DNA from 3 places in the Streptomyces sp. NPDC093018 genome. Region 2 is predicted to be linked to each of the others. Evidence: riboswitches for the same ligand, from Rfam matches in the RefSeq annotation. Region 2 holds a riboswitch; each other region holds the start of a gene.

Region 1 (5,828 bases), on a different contig from region 2:
GGTCCAGCTCGCCCAGCCGTACGATCCGCACCCGCTCTCCGGGGCCGCCCACGTCCCGGGCGACCACCACCGGCGTAGCCGGTGCCCGGTGCTCCAGCAACAGCTCGCGCGCCTTGCCCACCTGCCAGGTCCGGCTGCGTGAACCGGGGTTGTACAGGGCCAGCACCAGATCCGCCGAGGCCGCCGCCCGCAACCGCTCCGCGATGACCTCCCACGGCTTGAGCCGGTCGGAGAGGGAGATGGCCGCGTAATCATGGCCGAGGGGAGCCCCCGCTCTCGCCGCGGCGGCGTTAGCGGCGGTCACGCCGGGCAGCACACGCACCGGCACGTCCTTGTACTCCACCTGCGAGGCCACCTCCAGGACGGCCGTGGCCATCGCGAAGACGCCCGGGTCACCGCCCGAGACCACGGCCACCCGGCGCCCCCGCTGCGCCAGTTGCAGGGCGAACTCGGCGCGCTCGGCCTCGACCCGGTTGTCCGAGCCGTGCCGGATCTGGCCCGGCCGCCGGGGGACCCGGTCGAGGTAGGTGGTGTAGCCGACCAGATCGTCCGCGGCGGCCAGCGCGCCCCGCGTCTCGGGCGTCAGCCACAGCGGACCGGCGGGACCCGTTCCGACCACGACCACCTCGCCGCGCTCGCGCACGGGCCGTTCGGCGTCCACCTGGCTCGGCAGCACCGCCACCGCGAAGTACGGCACCGACTCGGCGTCCACATCGGCCAGTTCGGCGACGCGCTCCCCGCTCATGGTGGCCCGCTCCACGTACCGGGCCGCACCCAGCCGACCCGAACTCTCCAGCGCGCGCCGGACCTTGGGGAAGGTGCGCCCGAGCTTCATCACCACCGCCACGTCCGTGGCGGCCAGCCGGGCGGTCAGCTCCTCCTCCGGCAGGGTGCCCGGCAGGATCGTCAGCACCTCCTCACCCTCGGCGAGCGGTGCGCCCAGGCGGGCCGCGGCGGCCGACACGGAGGTGACCCCGGGGACGACCTCGGTGTCGTAGCGGTCGACGAGCCGCTTGTGCATATGCATGTAGGAGCCGTAGAAGAGCGGATCCCCCTCGGCGAGCACGGCCACCGTACGGCCGGCGTCGAGATGGGCCGCCAGCCGGGCGGCCGCCTCGGCGTAGAACTCCTCCATCGCGCCCTTGTAGCCGCCCGGGTGGTCGGTGGTCTCCGTCGTGACCGGGTAGACCAGCGGCTCCTCGACATGGTCGGCGCGGATGTGCTTCGCGGCGATCGAGCGCGCGATGGACCGGCCGTGCCGGGCGCTGTGATACGCGACCACGTCGGCCTCGGCGATGACCTCGACGGCCCGTACGGTCATCAGGGCAGGATCACCGGGGCCGAGGCCGACCCCGTACAGCTTGCCGCTCACTCTTCCTCACTCGCGATCGCGTTGAGCGCGGCGGCGGCGATGGCACTGCCACCGCGGCGGCCACGCACCACCAGGTGCTCCAGGCCGGACGGATGCGTGGCCAGGGCGTCCTTGGACTCGGCCGCGCCGACGAAACCGACGGGGACGCCGATGACGGCGGCGGGTCGCGGAGCGCCCTCCTCGATCATCTCCAGCAGGCGGAAGAGCGCGGTGGGAGCGTTGCCGACGGCGACGACCGCACCCTCCAGCCGGTCGCGCCACAGCTCCAGCGCGGCGGCGCTGCGCGTGGTGCCCATCGTGGCGGCCAGTTCCGGGACGGCCGGGTCGGACAACGTGCAGAGCACGTCGTTGGCGGCGGGCAGCCGCTTGCGGGTCACGCCGCTGGCCACCATCTGTACGTCGCAGAAGATCGGTGCGCCGGCCCGCAGGGCCTCGCGGGCCCGGGCGACCACGGCGGGTGTGTGTGCCAGGTCCTTGACGAGGTCGACCATCCCGCAGGCGTGGATCATGCGCACCGCGACCTGGCTGACGTCGGCGGGCAGACCGGTGAGGTCCGCTTCGGCGCGGATGGTGGCGAAGGACTGGCGGTAGATCGCCGCCCCGTCCTTCTCGTAGACGTGGGTGGTCACGGTGCTCTTCTCACTGCTCTCGGTCGTCTTGGGGATCATGAGGTGATCGCCGCGAGGGCGGCGCCCATCTGGAAGGGACCTGCCGCGGACACGGTGCGTGTGGTTCCGGCCGTCGTGGCGGCCGACAGACGGTACCCGCCGTCCGGGGTCGCGAGCACATCGACATGGTCACCACGGGGGTGGCCGCAGCGCCGTTCGCAACCGGACCAGTACAGGGGGAGAGCGGGGCGGCCCGTCGACTCCAACGCCCGCGCCGCGTCCGCCCGTACGTCGCCGTGTGCCTTGGCGCATCCGGGGCGGCCGATGCAGGCGCCCACGCGGAGCCAGGAGGACACGGGGTCGGTGACCAGTCCGGCGCCACGGAGGCGTTCGAGCGACTCGACGCGCCGCGCGGCGGTGGCGCCCACGGTGGGGACGACCACGCCACGCCAAGGGGTCAGCCGCAGCTCGGTGTCCGCGGCGACCGTCAACGCCTCCCACTGGAGGGCCGAGAGCCGCCCCAGGGGAACGTGCGCGGACAGGGCTTCACCGACAATCCCCGGGGGCGGTCCGTCGGCCGAACCGACCGGCTCGGGACGGACCTCTTGCGCGATGCCCTCGGCCGTCAGCCGGTCACGCACCAGATGGTCCAGCTCGCCCTGCGGCAAAGGGAGTTCGGACACCCGCCAGGTTCGCGCCCCGTGGGACCGCGCGGCCTCCAGGAAGGTCTCGGCGGCCACCAGAGCCGCGCGCGGCGCGTCGACGGCGGACACCCGGACCGACCCGGGGCCCAGCCATGCTCGGCCGTCGCCGGTCGCACGCACCGTGACGTCGGCACCGAGGCCGGCCACATCGCCGCGCCCGTCGTCCAACGCGAACAGGAACCGGCCCGACAGCCCCCTCGCGGCTTCGCTCGCGCACAACGCGGCGTCCAGAGCCGTCAGCCAAGGACGCACATCCTGTGCGCCCCCACCGTCGAGGCCGGACAGAGGTGAGGCGACGATGTTGCGCACCCGCTCGTGCTCGCGCGAGGGCAGCAGGCCGACCGCGTCCAACGCCGCCGCCAACTCCCCGCCGCACCCGGCCGCCAGGCCGCGCAACTGTACATTGCCGCGCGACGTCAGGTGCAGGTCGCCGTCGCCCAGCCGGAGGGCGGCCCGGCCGAGCGCCTCCGCCTGTCCGATGGTCAGGATTCCACCGGGAAGCCGGATACGGGCAAGGGCGCCGTCGTCCGCCGTGTGCAGGCGCAGCGCTCCGGGGCAGGCATCACCGCGGTCCCCCGCGGCCGGGGTGGCCTGGGGCGATGGGGAGGGAGGAAGGTCTGCCGTGGGCATGGCGGTGAGCATACCCACGATCATGAGGGATGTACGCCCCGCGCTCCTACGGTGACCCTTACTATGCTCCACAGTGGATCACCTGATCCGCGAACCGCCATCACGGCGACAAGAGAGGAAGCCGGTGCGAATCCGGCGCGGTCCCGCCACTGTGAATTCGGCCTCACCAGGCCGGGTGAGCCAGGAACTCCCCTCCCTCGTCCTCGGATTCCTCCGGGGGCGAGACCCAATCCGACACCGCCCGGGGCGCGGACCCCGAGGAAGGCCAGGCGACGCATGCCCACTCCGTCCGGGGAGCGAGTCCCGCCCGCCCACGAGATCCTGCTCCTGTCGACATCCGACACCGATCTGCTCAGCGCCCGCGCGGCCGACGGCCCGGTCGGCTACCGCTTCGCCAACCCCGCCCGTCTCACCCCGGCCGACCTCCCGGCCCTCCTCGACGGCGTCGCCCTGGTGGTGGTACGCCTGCTGGGCGGCATCCGCGCCTGGCAGGACGGCATCGACCTGCTGCTGGCGGACGGGCGACCGGTGGTCGTCCTGACCGGTGAACAGGCTCCCGACGCCCAGCTGATGGCGGCCTCCACCGTCCCCGTCGGCATCGCCGCGGAGGCGCACGCCTACCTCGCCCATGGCGGCCCCGCCAACCTCGGACAGCTCGCGCGGTTCCTCTCGGACACCGTCCTGCTCACCGGTCACGGCTTCGACGCGCCGGCCCCCGCTCCCACCTGGGGCCCGCTGGAGCGCCCGGACCGGCCGACCGGCGGCCCGACCATCGCCGTGCTCTACTACCGCGCCCACCACATGAGCGGCAACACGGCTTTCGTCCACGTACTGTGCGACGCCATCGAGGAGGCCGGTGGCCGCCCGCTGCCCCTGTACGTCGCCTCTCTGCGGGCGCCCGAGCCGGAACTGATCGCCGAACTCGGAGCCGCCGACGCCATCGTCACCACGGTCCTGGCGGCCGGAGGCACCAAGCCCGCCGAGGCATCGGCCGGCGGTGACGACGAGTCCTGGGACGCGGGCGCGCTCACCGGCCTCGACGTCCCCATCCTCCAGGCCCTGTGCCTGACCGGCTCCCGCACGGCCTGGGCGGCGAGCGACGAGGGCGTCTCGCCGCTGGACGCGGCCGGCCAGATCGCGGTGCCCGAGTTCGACGGCCGTCTGATCACGGTGCCGTTCTCCTTCAAGGAGATCGACGCCGACGGCCTCCCGGCCTACGTCGCCGACCCCGAGCGTGCGGCCCGGGTCGCCGGAATCGCCGTACGCCACGCCCGCCTTCGCCACATCCCGCCGGCGCACAAGCGGCTGGCTCTCGTCCTGTCGGCGTACCCCACCAAGCATTCCCGGATCGGCAACGCCGTCGGTCTGGACACCCCCGCCAGCGCCGTCGCCCTGCTCAGGCGTCTGCGCGAGGAGGGCTACGACTTCGGCTCCGACACGGACGTCCCCGGCCTCGCCTCCGGTGACGGTGACGAACTGATCCGCGCGCTCATCGAGGCGGGCGGCCACGACCAGGACTGGCTCACCGAGGAACAGCTCGCCCGCAATCCGGTACGGGTCCCCGCGGCCGACTACCGACGCTGGTTCGCCACGCTGCCGAAGGAACTGCGCGTGGCGGTGGAGGACCACTGGGGCCCGGCGCCCGGCGAGATGTTCGTCGACCACAGCCGCGACAAGGAGGGCGACATCGTCCTCGCGGCCCTGCGCTTCGGCAACCTGCTCGTCCTCATCCAGCCCCCGCGTGGGTTCGGCGAGAACCCGATCGCCATCTACCACGACCCGGACCTGCCGCCCTCCCACCACTACCTGGCCGCCTACCGCTGGATCGCCGCCCCCCAGTCGGAGGGCGGCTTCGGGGCGGACGCGATGATCCACCTCGGCAAGCACGGCAACCTGGAGTGGCTGCCGGGCAAGAACGCCGGCCTGTCCGCCGCCTGCGGCCCCGACGCCGCCCTCGGCGACCTCCCACTGGTCTACCCCTTCCTGGTCAACGACCCCGGCGAGGGCACCCAGGCCAAGCGCCGTGTGCACGCCACCCTCGTCGACCACCTCGTCCCGCCCATGGCCCGCGCCGACTCCTACGGCGACATCGCGCGCCTGGAGCAACTCCTCGACGAGTACGCCCAGATCGCCTCCATGGACCCGGCCAAGCTGCCCGCCATCCGCGCCCAGATCTGGACCCTGATCCAGGCGGCGAAGCTGGACCACGACCTCGGCATGGCGGACCGGCCCGACGACGACGGCTTCGACGATTTCCTCCTCCATGTCGACGGCTGGCTCTGCGAGATCAAGGACGCCCAGATCCGCGACGGCCTGCACGTCCTCGGTAACCCGCCCACCGGCGCCGACCGTGTCAACCTCGTCCTCGCCATCCTCCGCGCCCGCCAGATCTGGGGCGGCGCCAAGGCACTGCCCGGCCTGCGCGAAGCCCTCGGCCTGGACGAGTCCGCCGCCACCCGTACAACGGCTGACACCGCCGAGGAACAGGCCCGCGCCCTGGTCCAGGCGATGGAC
Region 2 (5,828 bases):
CAGCTCGAACAGAGCCAGCGCCCGCTGACGGCACCCGTGCTGCTGCGGATCGCCGAGGTCTTCGGCGTCGACACCGAGTTCTTCTCGGAGGCCGAGGGCGACCGCCTCGCGACCGAGCTGCGCTCCGCGCTCGCCGACGAGGCGTGCGGGGTGCCACCGCCGCCCGAGGAGGAGATCACCGAGGCCGCCCGCGCCCATCCGGAGGTGGCCCGCGCCCTGGTGGCCCTGCACCGCCGCTACCGGGACACCGCCGAGCAGGCCGCCGCGCTGGCCACCCCAGGCGCGGGCGGCGGCGCCCGGCTGCTGCCCGGTGAACCGCACGACGAGGTGCGGGATTTCTTCTACGCCCACCACAACCACTTCGAGCCGCTGGACACCGAGGCCGAGCGGATCGCCGAGGCGCTGGCGCTGCGTCCGGGCCGGGCCGCCGAGCCGCTGGTGGCCCGGCTCGCCGAGCGGCACGGGGTACGGGTGGTGCAGGCGGGCCCGGGGCGGCTCGCCGACGCCCGCCGCTACGACCCCGAGTCCGGGCTGCTGTTCCTCTCCCCCTGGCTCAGCGACGGCCGCCGCGCCTTCCAGCTCGCCACCCAGCTCGCCCTGCTGGAACACGGCGCACTGCTCGGCCAACTCGCCGATCACGCGACCGAGTTGACCTCACCCGAGTCCACCGCACTGGCCCGCATCGGCCTCGCGAACTACTTCGCGGGCGCGCTCCTGATGCCGTACACCACCTTCCACGCGGCGGCCGAGGAGGTGCGCTACGACATCGAATTGCTGTCCGCCCGCTTCGGCGTCGGCTTCGAGACGGTCTGCCACCGGCTGAGCACCCTCCAGCGCACCGGACGCCGGGGGGTGCCGTTCTCCTTCCTGCGGGTCGACCGGGCCGGCAACATCTCCAAGCGGCAGTCGGCGACCGACTTCCACTTCTCCCGGCTCGGCGGCACCTGCCCGCTGTGGACGGTGTACGAGGCGTTCTCCGCGCCCGGCCGGATACTCACCCAGGTCGCCGAGATGCCGGACGGCAAGCGGTACTTCTGGGTGGCGCGCACCATCACCCGGGGCGGGTTCGGGCATCACGCGCCGCGCGCCGAGTTCGCCGTCGCCCTCGGCTGCGAACTGCGCCACGCGCACCGGCTGGTGTACGCCGAGGGCATCGCCCTGGACGACCCGCGGGCCGCCACCCCGATCGGCCTGGGCTGCCGGATCTGCGAGCGCCGCGACTGCGCCCAGCGGGCCCGGCCACCGGCCGGCGGACACCTCGCCATCGATCCGGACCGGCGCACGTACGTGCCGTACCCGGTGGAGACCCGTACCCCTTGACGACCCCGCAGGAGTGTCCCGCGTGACCAGCCGTATCCTTCTCGTCTCCCCCGCCATGACCCCCGCACTGCGCCGGGCCCGCTTCTACGACGGCGACTCCATCGAGGACCTCGGGGCGGCGCGGGCCCGCTCGGCGGCCGGGTCGCTGCCCGTGCCCGCCCGGGTGGTGGTGTCCGCGAGTACGCGCTGCCGGGAGACGGCGCATGCCCTCGGCCTCGACGGCGGTGTGGAGGCGCCCGCGCTGCGGGGCGTGGACGTGGGCCGCTGGCGCGGACGCACCCTGGACGAGGTGACGGGGGCCGAGCCGGAGTCCCTGGGCCACTGGCTCACCGACCCCGGATGGGCGGGCCACGGCGGGGAGTCGGTGCGGGAGGTGTGCGCACGGGTCGGGGCCTGGCTGGACGGCGCGGCGGACGGCCGTACGGTGGCCGTGGTCGAGCCGGAGATCGTACGGGCCGCGGTCGTCGGGGCGCTAGGGCTGCCCATGAGCGCGTTCTGGCGGCTGGACGTGGTGCCGTTGACGGCGACGGAGCTCAGCGGGCGGGCCGGGCGGTGGAATCTGCGGCTCGGGGGGCCCTTGGTCGCGCCGGAGGCGTGAACCCGGCTGCCAACGGGCCGAGGGCCGCACCCTGTTGGGGGTGCGGCCCTCGGTATGGCCCTCGATACGGCCCTCGGTGCGTCCTGCGCGCCGGTCGGCGTGGATGTGATCACGCCGGTCGGCGTGGGTCAGGCGGCGCCGACCTCTTCCGGCTGCCGGGGTGCCGGTTTCGCGGCCGCCCGCGCCGCCGGGTCGAGCAGCCGCTCGGCCATGGGGGCGAAGACGAGGCCCAGGGTCGCCCAGAGCAGGGCCTGGGCGGCGACGGAGTAGAAGCGGAAGGAGGCCAGGACGTCCGCCGGGAAGCCCGGGTAGACGATGGTGCCCTTGGAGTTGGTCAGGGGCAGCGGGGTCTCGGTGGCGTGGTGGCCGTACTCCTTGACATTGGCGGAGAGTTCGCCGAGCGCGGGGAGCAGCGCCATCACGATGCCGATGGCCACCACATAGGCGCCGGCGGCGAGCAGCGTGGCGTTCCAGTTGCCGTAGCGCGGCTGGAGGCGCTTGCCGAGCCAGACGGCGGCCACGAGGAAGACCACCGAGCAGACCACCATGGCCAGGTAGAGATTGCCCCGGTCCTTGATCGTCTCGGGGTGGCCGATGGCCGGCGGGTTGGCCGGGTACTTGATGAACGGCACCAGGTACATGCCGACGAAGCCGCCCAGCGCCACCAGCATGGCGAGGTTGCGCGGGCGCAGCTTGCCGACGCGGCCGAGGCAGATCGCGTAGGCGACGGCGAAGAGCGCGCCCATGGCGACGCCGAAGAGGACCATGCCCACGCCGATGCCGACGTTGGCCTGGATCGTCCGGCTGAAGATGTCGGGGCCCTCGGCCTCGGCCGTGATCCCGGCGGCCTTGTCGAGGACGGCCTGCGCGGCGTCGCGGCCGCTCTCGTAGTCGATCGCCTTGGCGATCTGGGGCTCGGCGAAGATCCGTGCGAAGACGAAGGCGAGCAGCCCGGCGACTGCGCCGGCGATGACGCCGCGCAGAATGAGTCTCTTTTCCATGTTCAGATGTCCGTGCTTGCTCTCGTCAGTGGCAGGGGAAGCCCAGGAAGTGGCGGGCGTCGTGCACGAACTCGTGGACGTGCATGTCCTTGCCGAAGACGGAGTAGGCGCCCTGGTCGACCCCGATGAAGTAGTAGATCGCCAGCGCGAAGAGCGCGGTCCCGACCAGCCAGAAGACGGCCTTCGTCGCCGGGAGGACGACGGGGGTGGGGAGTGCGGCGGGCGCGGACAGACTGCTCATGAGTGAGCCTCCTTCAGGGGATCGTGCGTCCCTCAGCCAGTGGAGCGTCGCGATGGCCCGGTGTCTGACTTCGTGCCCGCCCTCGCGGAGGGGCACGTACACAGTGGCGCGACCGTGCTGGATTCCCACCAGCTTCCTCAGGCCATCACTACAAGCGGAGCGTACGGAAACCAGCATCGTCCGTCAATCAGACAAGTGGCCGGGAGACGCACCCCTCAGGTCGAAGGGACGCACCTCCCGGGTCAGCGGTGCCGGAACTCCGGCGGCCGCTTGTCCACGAAGGCGGCCATCCCCTCCTTCTGGTCGGCGGTCGCGAACACCGCGTGGAAGAGCCGCCGTTCGAAGCGGACGCCTTCCGCGAGGGTGGTCTCGAAGGCCCGGCCCACCGCCTCCTTGGCCATCATCGCCACCGGCAGCGACATCCCGGCGACGACCTCGGCGACGGCGAGGGCCTCGGCGAGCAGCTCGGCGGCGGGGACGATCCGGGAGACGAGCCCGGCGCGCTCGGCCTCGACGGCGTCCATGGTGCGGCCGGTCAGCACCAGCTCCATGGCCTTGGCCTTGCCGACGGCCCGGGTCAGCCGCTGGGAGCCGCCGATCCCGGGGATCACCCCGAGTTTGATCTCGGGCTGCCCGAAGACGGCGGTGTCGGCGGCGAGCAGGATGTCGCAGAGCATGGCCAGTTCGCAGCCGCCGCCGAGGGCGTACCCGGAGACCGCGGCGACGGTCGGGGTGCGCAGCTGTCCGAGCCGGTCCCAGGCGGTGAACCAGTCGGCGAGGTACATGTCCATGTACCCCTTGGGGCTCATCTCCTTGATGTCGGCGCCCGCGGCGAACGCCTTCGCCGAGCCGGTGATCACGACGCAGCCGCACTCCGGGTCCCGGTCCAGGGCCTCGGTCGCGGCCACGACCTCGTTCATGACCTGGAGGTTCAGCGCGTTGAGGGCCTTGGGGCGGTCGAGGGTGAGCAGGGCGGTACGGCCCTTGCGCTCGACCCGGATCGTCTCGTACTCGGTGCTCATGCGCGCTCTCCGCTCTGTTCCCTGATGGTGCGTACGATGCCGGAGAAGTCCTCGGCGGCACCGACCCGTTCGGCGTATTCGGCGTACAACTCGGCGGCCCTGAGACCGAGTTCGGCCTGCACGCCGCCCGCCTTGACGGCGTTGGCGGCGAGGCCCAGATCCTTGGCCATGAGCGCGGCGGCGAAGCCGGGCCGGTAGTCCCGGTTGGCGGGGCTCGCCGGGACCGGGCCCGGGACCGGGCAGTTGACGCTGAGCGCCCAGCACTGCCCGGACGCCGTGGACGCGACGTCGAACAGGGCCTGGTGGGACAGTCCCAGACGCTCCCCGAGGACGAACGCCTCGCTCACGGCGATCATGGAGACGCCGAGGATCATGTTGTTGCAGATCTTCGCCGCCTGCCCGGCGCCGGGGCCGCCGCAGTGCACGGCCTTGCCGCCCATGACGTCCAACAGGGGCCGGGCGCCCGCGAATTCGGCCTCCCCGCCGCCGGCCATGAAGGTCAGCGTGCCGGCCTCGGCGCCGACCACTCCGCCGGAGACGGGTGCGTCCAGCGCCCGCATCCCGGCGGCGACGGCGCGCTCATGAGCGGTGCGGGCGTCGGCGACGTCGATGGTGGAGCAGTCGACGAAGAGGGTGCCGGGCCGGGCCGCCCCGAGGAGGGTGTCGTAGAGGTCCAGGACATGGCGGCCCGCGGGGAGCATGGTGATCACGGTGTCCGCGTCGGCCACCGCCGCGGGCGCGGATCCGGCGGGTTCCACCCCGGCCCGCGCGGCGGCCGCCAGGGCCTCGGGCACCAGGTCGTGTCCGCGTACCCGATGCCCGGCCCCGACCAGGTTGGCGGCCATCGGACCGCCCATGTGCCCGAGCCCGATGAAGGCGACGGTGCGGCGCGCCCCGCCGTCCCCGCTCACCGCGTCGCCCCCGTCGTACCGCCGGGCCCCGCGAGCCCGAGTTCGCGGTCGCCGAGCGGGGCGAAGAAGCGCTCCACGTCGGCGTCGGTGACCTCGGCCAGGGTCGCCGGTGACCAGTGCGGGTCGCGGTCCTTGTCGATGATCTGGGCGCGGACGCCCTCCACCAGGTCGGGGCTCTTCAGCCCGACGCACGAGACGCGGTACTCCTGGTCGAGGACCTCCTCCAGGGTCCCGAGCCGCCGGGCGCGGCGGAGGGCCGCCAGGGTGACCTTGAGCGCGGTGGGCGACTTGGCGAGGAGGGTCTCGGCCGCCTCCTTGGCCTCCGTGCCGCCGTGCGCGCACAGCCGCTCGACGATCTCCTCGACGGAGTCGGCGGAATAGCAGGCGTCGATCCAGCTCCGCTGCTCGGTCAACACCCCCTTCGGCGCGGGCTGTTCGTGCCGGGCCAGGGCCTCGGTCACGGGCAGCGCGGCGAGGTCGGCCAGCAGGGCGTCCAGGGCGTCGGAGGGCACGTAGTGGTCGGCGAGCCCGCACAGCAGGGCGTCACCGGCGCCGATCTGGTTTCCCGTCAGGGCGAGATGGGTGCCGAGCTCGCCGGGTGCGCGGGAGAGGAGGTGGGTGCCGCCGACGTCCGGGATGAAGCCGATCCCGGTCTCCGGCATCGCGATCCGCGAGCGCTCGGTGACGACGCGGACGCCGCCGTGCGCGGAGACGCCGACCCCGCCGCCCATCACG
Region 3 (5,828 bases), on a different contig from region 2:
GCCCCTCAAGAAGGAGGCCCGGTCCGTGATCCGCCTCATCGCACAACCGCCTTCCCGCCGCGCGTCCCACTCGTCCTGCTCGTCCCGCGCATCCCATACGTCCCGTGCGCCCGGCCTCGGGTCCCGGACGGCCGGCGGCCGCGCAGCCGCAGGCTGTTCGCCACCACGAGCACGGAACTCGCCGACATCGCCGCGGCCGCGACCATGGGATCGAGCAGACCGACCATGGCCAGGGGCACGGTGACGACGTTGTAGCCGAACGCCCAGACCAGGTTGGCCCGGATGGTGCCCAGGGTGCGCCGGGCCAGCCGGACCGCGTCGACCAGCGCCTCGATGTCCCCGCGGGCCAGGGTCAGATCGGCCGCGCCGATGGCCACGTCGGCGCCGCCGCCCATGGCGATGCCCAGGTCGGCACCGGCGAGCGCGGCGGCGTCGTTCACCCCGTCGCCGACCACCGCGACCCGGGCACCCCCGCGCGTCAGTTCCCGCACGAGGGCGGCCTTGCCCTCGGGGGTGCAGCGGGCGTGCACCTCCTCGATGCCGAGCGCGGCGGCGACCGCCTCGGCGGGCGCCGCGCCGTCGCCGGTGGCCAGCACCGGGCGGATACCGAGCCGGCGCAGCCGGTCCACGGTCCGGTAGCTGCCGGGGCGCAGCACATCGCCGACGGCGATCAGCGCTTCGGCCCGCCCGTCCACCCGCACCAGGACCGGGGTGTGCGCGGCCGCCTCCGCCGCGGTCAGCGCCGCGGCCAGCTCGTCCGGCAATCGGCCGTCCGCCGCTCCCACCTCGATCATCAGACCGTCCACCCGGCCGCTGACCCCGTGCCCGGGGACGGCGGCGAAATCCGTCACCTCCGGCAGTGGTCCGGCGTCGCCCGTACGGCGCGCATACGCGGTGACGGCCTGTCCGATCGGATGCTCGGAGCCCTGTTCCACGGCTCCGGCCAGTCGTACGACCGCCTCCTGCCCGAGGGCGCCCGGCAGCGCGGTGACCCGGGCCACCGTCATATGACCGGTGGTCAGCGTGCCGGTCTTGTCCAGGACGACCGTGTCCACCTGCTGAAGGGCCTCCAGCGTCTGCGGCCCCCGCACCAGCACGCCCAGCTGCGCCCCACGCCCGGTGGCGGCCATCAGCGCGGTCGGTGTCGCCAGCCCCAGCGCGCACGGGCAGGCCACCACGAGCACGGCCACGCAGGCGGTGAGAGCCGCCTGCGGATCGGCTCCGGCTCCCAGCCAGAAGCCGAGGACGGTCACCGCGAGGGCGAGGACGACGGGTACGAACACACCGGCGACCGCGTCGGCCAGCCGCTGTGCCCGGGCCTTGCCGGCCTGGGCCTCCGTGACGAGACGGGTGATCCGCGCCAGCCTGGTGTCCGCGCCGACCGCCGTGGCCGCCACGAGCAGCAGTCCACCGGCGTTGACGGCGCCGCCGACCAGAGCCGATCCGGGGCCCACCTCCACGGGCTCGCTCTCGCCGGTGACCAGGGACAGATCCACGGCGGAGGTGCCCCGCGTCACCCGCCCGTCGGTGGCGACCCGTTCCCCCGGGCGCACCACGAAGGTCTGCCCCACGCGCAGCCGCTCGATCGGGATCGACCGTTCGCCGAGCTCGTCCTCGTCCCGTACCGTCACGTTCTTGGCAGCGAGTTCGGCGAGCGACCGCAGCGCCGCCCCGGTCCCGCGCCGGGCCCGCCCCTCCAGGAACCGTCCGGTCAGCACGAACAGCGGGACGCTCACGGCCGCTTCCAGATACAGGTGCGCGCTGCCGTCCGACGCGGCGGGCAGCAGGCTGAACGACATCCGCATCCCGGGCCCGCCCGCCCCGCCGAGGAACAGCGCGTACGCCGACCAGGTGAACGACGCTACGGTACCCAGCGAGACCAGCGTGTCCATCGTGGCCGTGGAGTGACGCAGGCCCCGCAGCGCCCTGACATGGAAGGGCCAGGCGCTCCACACGGCCACCGGGGCGGCCAGCACGAAGCACAGCCACTGCCAATCGCGGAACTGCAGGGCCGGCACCATCGAGAGCACCAGCACGGGTACGGCCAGCAGCGCGGTGACCGTGAGCCGTTCCCGCTCGCGCCGGGACTCGGCCTCTTCACCGCCTGCGGCCCCGGAGTCCTCTTCGTCCTCGCGCACCGGCAACGCGGCCTGGTACCCGGCCTGTTCGACCGCGGCGAGGAGGCTCTCGGGCGCGACATCGGCCGGGTGGCTGACCCGGGCGAGCCCCGTGGCCAGATTGACCGAGGCCGTGACGCCCGCCAGCTTGCCGAGCTTCTTCTCCACCCGACGGACACAGGCCGCGCAGGTCATTCCGCCGACGGTGATGTCGGTGACAAGGAGTTCCGCCGCCGGTTCGACCGCGGTCACTCGCCGCCCCCATGGCTCATCCCGGGCATGTCGTCATCGCCGCCGCTCCCGGTGCCATGTATGCCGGGCGCCACCGGCCCCGCCGCCGAGCCGACGGCGTAGGAGACCGCGAACAGCAGCGTCAGCAGGAGCAGGAATCCCCAGAGCGCGGGAGACGGCAGCGGCCTGCCGCGGGTCGTACCGGTGGAGCCGGGTGACATCGGAATATCGGCCATGCCCGACCTTCCTGGTCGCATCGGACCGTCGTGCGAGAGATGGCGATTGGAGCCGTACCGTCGCAGTAGTCGGCCCGACGGAGCGCCGGGTTCCGGGACTTGATCGTGACGTACGCCATAACTGCTGGCACGTCGGCGTGCACGGCCGCCCGGCGGCAGAGCACGCGGGTCCTCGAAGCGGCCGGGGTGTCAGCCGTCCCCGCCGAGCCGGCCCGCCCACCGCTGCTCGACCCCGGCCAACCGCCAGTACGCCAGCGCCGCCGCCCACACGACCACGAACAGGCCGACGATGACGTACCCCACGTTGTCCAGGTCCAGCCCGGCGATCCAATCGGTCACCACGTCACTGAGATCGAGCTTCTCGTGCAGCACGCCGACCAGTTCGATGGTGCCGATCAGGAACGCGACCGCGATGGACAGGCCGGTGATGGTCAGGTTGTAGAACACCTTGCGCACCGGGTTGGAGAACGCCCACTGATAGGCGAAGTTCATGAACGTGCCGTCGAGCGTGTCGAACAGGCTCATCCCCGCCGCGAACAGCAGCGGCAGGCACAGGACCGCGTACCACGGAAGTCCGGCCGCGGCACCGCTGCCCGCCATCACCATCAGGGTGACCTCGGTCGCGGTGTCGAAGCCGAGCCCGAACAGGAAGCCCAGCGGGAACATCTGCCCGGGCCGGGTGACCGCCCCGGTGAAGCGACCCAGGAACCGGTTCATGAACCCCCGCGAGTCCAGGTGCTGTTCCAGGGCGGCCTCGTCGTACGTCCCCGCTCGCATCGCCCGGAAGACCCGCAGGATGCCCGCGAGGGCCACGAGGTTGAGCGCCGCGATGAGGTAGAGGAAGGTCCCGGAGACGGTGGTGCCGACGACGCCGAGGGTCTGGTGGGTACGGGAGTCGTCGTCGAGCAGGGTGCCGGCGAGCTGTGCGCCGCCCGCGACCAGGGCCGCCATGGCGACCACCACGCTGGAATGGCCGAGCGCGAACCAGAAGCCGACCGACACCGGCCGTTTGCCGTCGGCCATCAGCTTGCGGGTGGTGTTGTCGATCGCGGCGATGTGATCGGCGTCGAACGCGTGCCGCATGCCCAGGGTGTACGCGGTGACCCCGAGGCCGATCCCGAACGCCTTGGAGCCGACCTCGTAGTGCCCGGGCACGACCAGCAGGAACAGGATGCCGAACGCCACGACATGCAGGGCGGCGATCACCACCAGCAGCCCGGCGGTTCGGACGGTGTCCTCGCGCCGCCAACGAAAACGGGTCGACTCTGCGGGCAGGGTCATGGGGTCACGCTCCAGCACCTCGTGGATCAGCTCGTGAAGTGCCGTGGCCGGTCTCCTGGCTTACGGGTGCGCGCGTGTCCGTCCCGGCCTTCCCGTCCGCCGGGCGGCGGACGGTGACCGTGCCCAACTGGGACGGATACTCCCCGATCACAGTGGCGAGGGCCGCTCCGGTCTGAGCCCCGCTGGGGGCTGTCACCGGTCTTCCCGAACACCACGGCCCGCCCACCGTAGAACCGGTCACCCGCTCCCGCACAATCGGACGGTCCCCGGGTATCCAAGATCACATCAGGCCGCCCGCGAGGAAGTCCCCGCACCCATGCTCATTTGCGCAGCATCACCACGAGCAGCACCACCAACGCGATCAGCAGCGCGCCGCCCACCGAGGCCAGGGCGATCTTGGCCGCGCTGTACGGCCGTTCGCCGATGACCTCGCCGGTTCGGGCGTTGACCATGACCGGCCACGCCTTGCCCGCGTGGAGGTAGGTCAGGAACCAGACGGGCAGCAGCACCAGCTTGTAGGTGAGGCCGCTGTAGGCGGTGGACATCGAGTGCACCCGCTGCTCGTCGCCGCCGATGTCCCGCTTGCAGTCGGCGCGGATCACCGGCGCCATCCGGGCCTTCGCCGACTCCAGGCCGGTCTCCGGCTCGACGTCGAAGCGGACGGTACGGAAACCCGCCAGGTACTCCTCCTGGTAGGGAACCGTCTCCTCCAGCGGCCAGGGCGTGAGCTTGTCCAGTTCCTTCTCCGGCACCTGACTGCTGCCGGGCACCAGCACATCGTCGAAGAACCGGTCGACGGTTCCGGACACATGGTGCCAACGGGTGTGCCGCACCTGCCGGGTGTTGCCGTCGGAGTCCTCCTCCTCCACCCAGTAGTGCTCGCCGCGCTGACCGGAGTACTCGGTGAAGGTCTGCGCGTCGTACGTCCAGTGCGGCAGGTAACTGCCCCGGAACGTCTCCGCCTCGGTGACCTTCTTCAGCTCGCCGGGCGCGAACCAGCGGGACTTCGTCCACTTCGCCAGGGCGTCCCGGGCCTCCTCACGGCTCACCCCGAACGGCAGTACCGCCTCGGGTACGACGCGTTCGGTGCCGGCGGCGTCCGCGACCAGCGGGGTGGCGCAGAACTGGCACTTGTCGCTGAGGGTGTCGCTCTCGGTCACCGCGTGGCAGCCGGGGCAGGTGTACACCTTCACCCGGCTCGGCGCGGACGCCCGCCGCAGCTCGGCCAGTTCCTCGATGGGGTGCTCGGTGACCTGCCGCGGTATCGGCGTGATGTCCTGCTCGTGCTTGCAGTACGGGCAGCGCAGCGCGTAGGTCCCGGGCGCGTACTCGCTCACCCCGCCGCACGCCTCGCACTGGAACGCCCTGTCGGGCGCCGGCGCGACGTCCTGATCCGTCAACTCACTTCTCCTTGTGACCTGTTACCCGAGGTGCCGGACGGCGGATCTCAGCCCTGCGGGGGCAGCGGCGGCGGCACGTCGGCGAGCAGCGACGCCAACTCCGGGACCTGGTCCGCGGGTTGCCAGGCGGCCTGCCCGCTGCGCCAGACCAGCGTGGCGCGGGTCAGGTTGCCCGCCGCGACCTGCCCGGCCAGCGCGCTCTCGTCGTACGGGCCCTGCTGCTGTCCGGCGACCGCGAGGAACCAGCGCGGCGCGGTGGGCAGCGGCGGCGGGACATCGGCGGCGGGTGCGGCGGGCTGCGCCGGTCCCTGTGCCGCCGGGGCCGCGGGGGCCGTCGTACCGGACATGCTCTGTACGACGCGCTGGCCCAGCGCCATGCCCACGCCCAGCCCGAGCGCGTCACCGCCGGTGCCCGGGTTGGCGGCGGCGAGCGGGATCGCGTCGGCGGCCTGGAGCTTGGCGTAGTCGTCCAGGTTGCCGGTGATGGCCATCCGGGAGCGGGTGTCGATCGCCGCCTCGATCTCCGGCGGGACGCTGATGTTCTCGATGTAGAACCGGGGGAT

The links. A riboswitch is a leader RNA that binds a small molecule or an ion and turns the genes downstream of it on or off. The one in region 2 is predicted to bind cobalamin.
Region 1: it holds a riboswitch for cobalamin, as region 2 does, so the genes downstream of both, cobN (cobaltochelatase subunit CobN) here and AB0N90_RS30965 (CbtB-domain containing protein) in region 2, are expected to answer to the same signal.
Region 3: it holds a riboswitch for cobalamin, as region 2 does, so the genes downstream of both, AB0N90_RS21385 (HoxN/HupN/NixA family nickel/cobalt transporter) here and AB0N90_RS30965 (CbtB-domain containing protein) in region 2, are expected to answer to the same signal.

Annotation. Positions count from the first base shown of each region.
Region 1 covers NZ_JBFBFF010000025.1:66,386-72,213, reverse strand. Annotated here, with positions in the region: gene AB0N90_RS35335 (precorrin-2 C(20)-methyltransferase) at 1-1,372, opposite strand, end outside; gene AB0N90_RS35330 (precorrin-8X methylmutase) at 1,369-2,040, opposite strand; gene AB0N90_RS35325 (cobalamin biosynthesis protein CobG) at 2,037-3,338, opposite strand; cobalamin riboswitch at 3,372-3,525, shown strand; gene cobN (cobaltochelatase subunit CobN) at 3,591-5,828, shown strand, end outside.
Region 2 covers NZ_JBFBFF010000018.1:80,468-86,295, reverse strand. Annotated here, with positions in the region: gene AB0N90_RS30980 (short-chain fatty acyl-CoA regulator family protein) at 1-1,320, shown strand, start outside; gene AB0N90_RS30975 (histidine phosphatase family protein) at 1,343-1,918, shown strand; gene AB0N90_RS30970 (CbtA family protein) at 2,047-2,919, opposite strand; gene AB0N90_RS30965 (CbtB-domain containing protein) at 2,945-3,160, opposite strand; cobalamin riboswitch at 3,197-3,350, opposite strand; gene AB0N90_RS30960 (enoyl-CoA hydratase) at 3,403-4,182, opposite strand; gene mmsB (3-hydroxyisobutyrate dehydrogenase) at 4,179-5,093, opposite strand; gene AB0N90_RS30950 (enoyl-CoA hydratase/isomerase family protein) at 5,090-5,828, opposite strand, start outside.
Region 3 covers NZ_JBFBFF010000009.1:175,503-181,330, forward strand. Annotated here, with positions in the region: gene AB0N90_RS21370 (copper chaperone PCu(A)C) at 1-39, opposite strand, end outside; gene AB0N90_RS21375 (heavy metal translocating P-type ATPase) at 36-2,369, opposite strand; gene AB0N90_RS21380 (hypothetical protein) at 2,366-2,584, opposite strand; gene AB0N90_RS21385 (HoxN/HupN/NixA family nickel/cobalt transporter) at 2,774-3,865, opposite strand; cobalamin riboswitch at 3,893-4,096, opposite strand; gene AB0N90_RS21390 (hypothetical protein) at 4,186-5,265, opposite strand; gene AB0N90_RS21395 (SPFH domain-containing protein) at 5,313-5,828, opposite strand, start outside.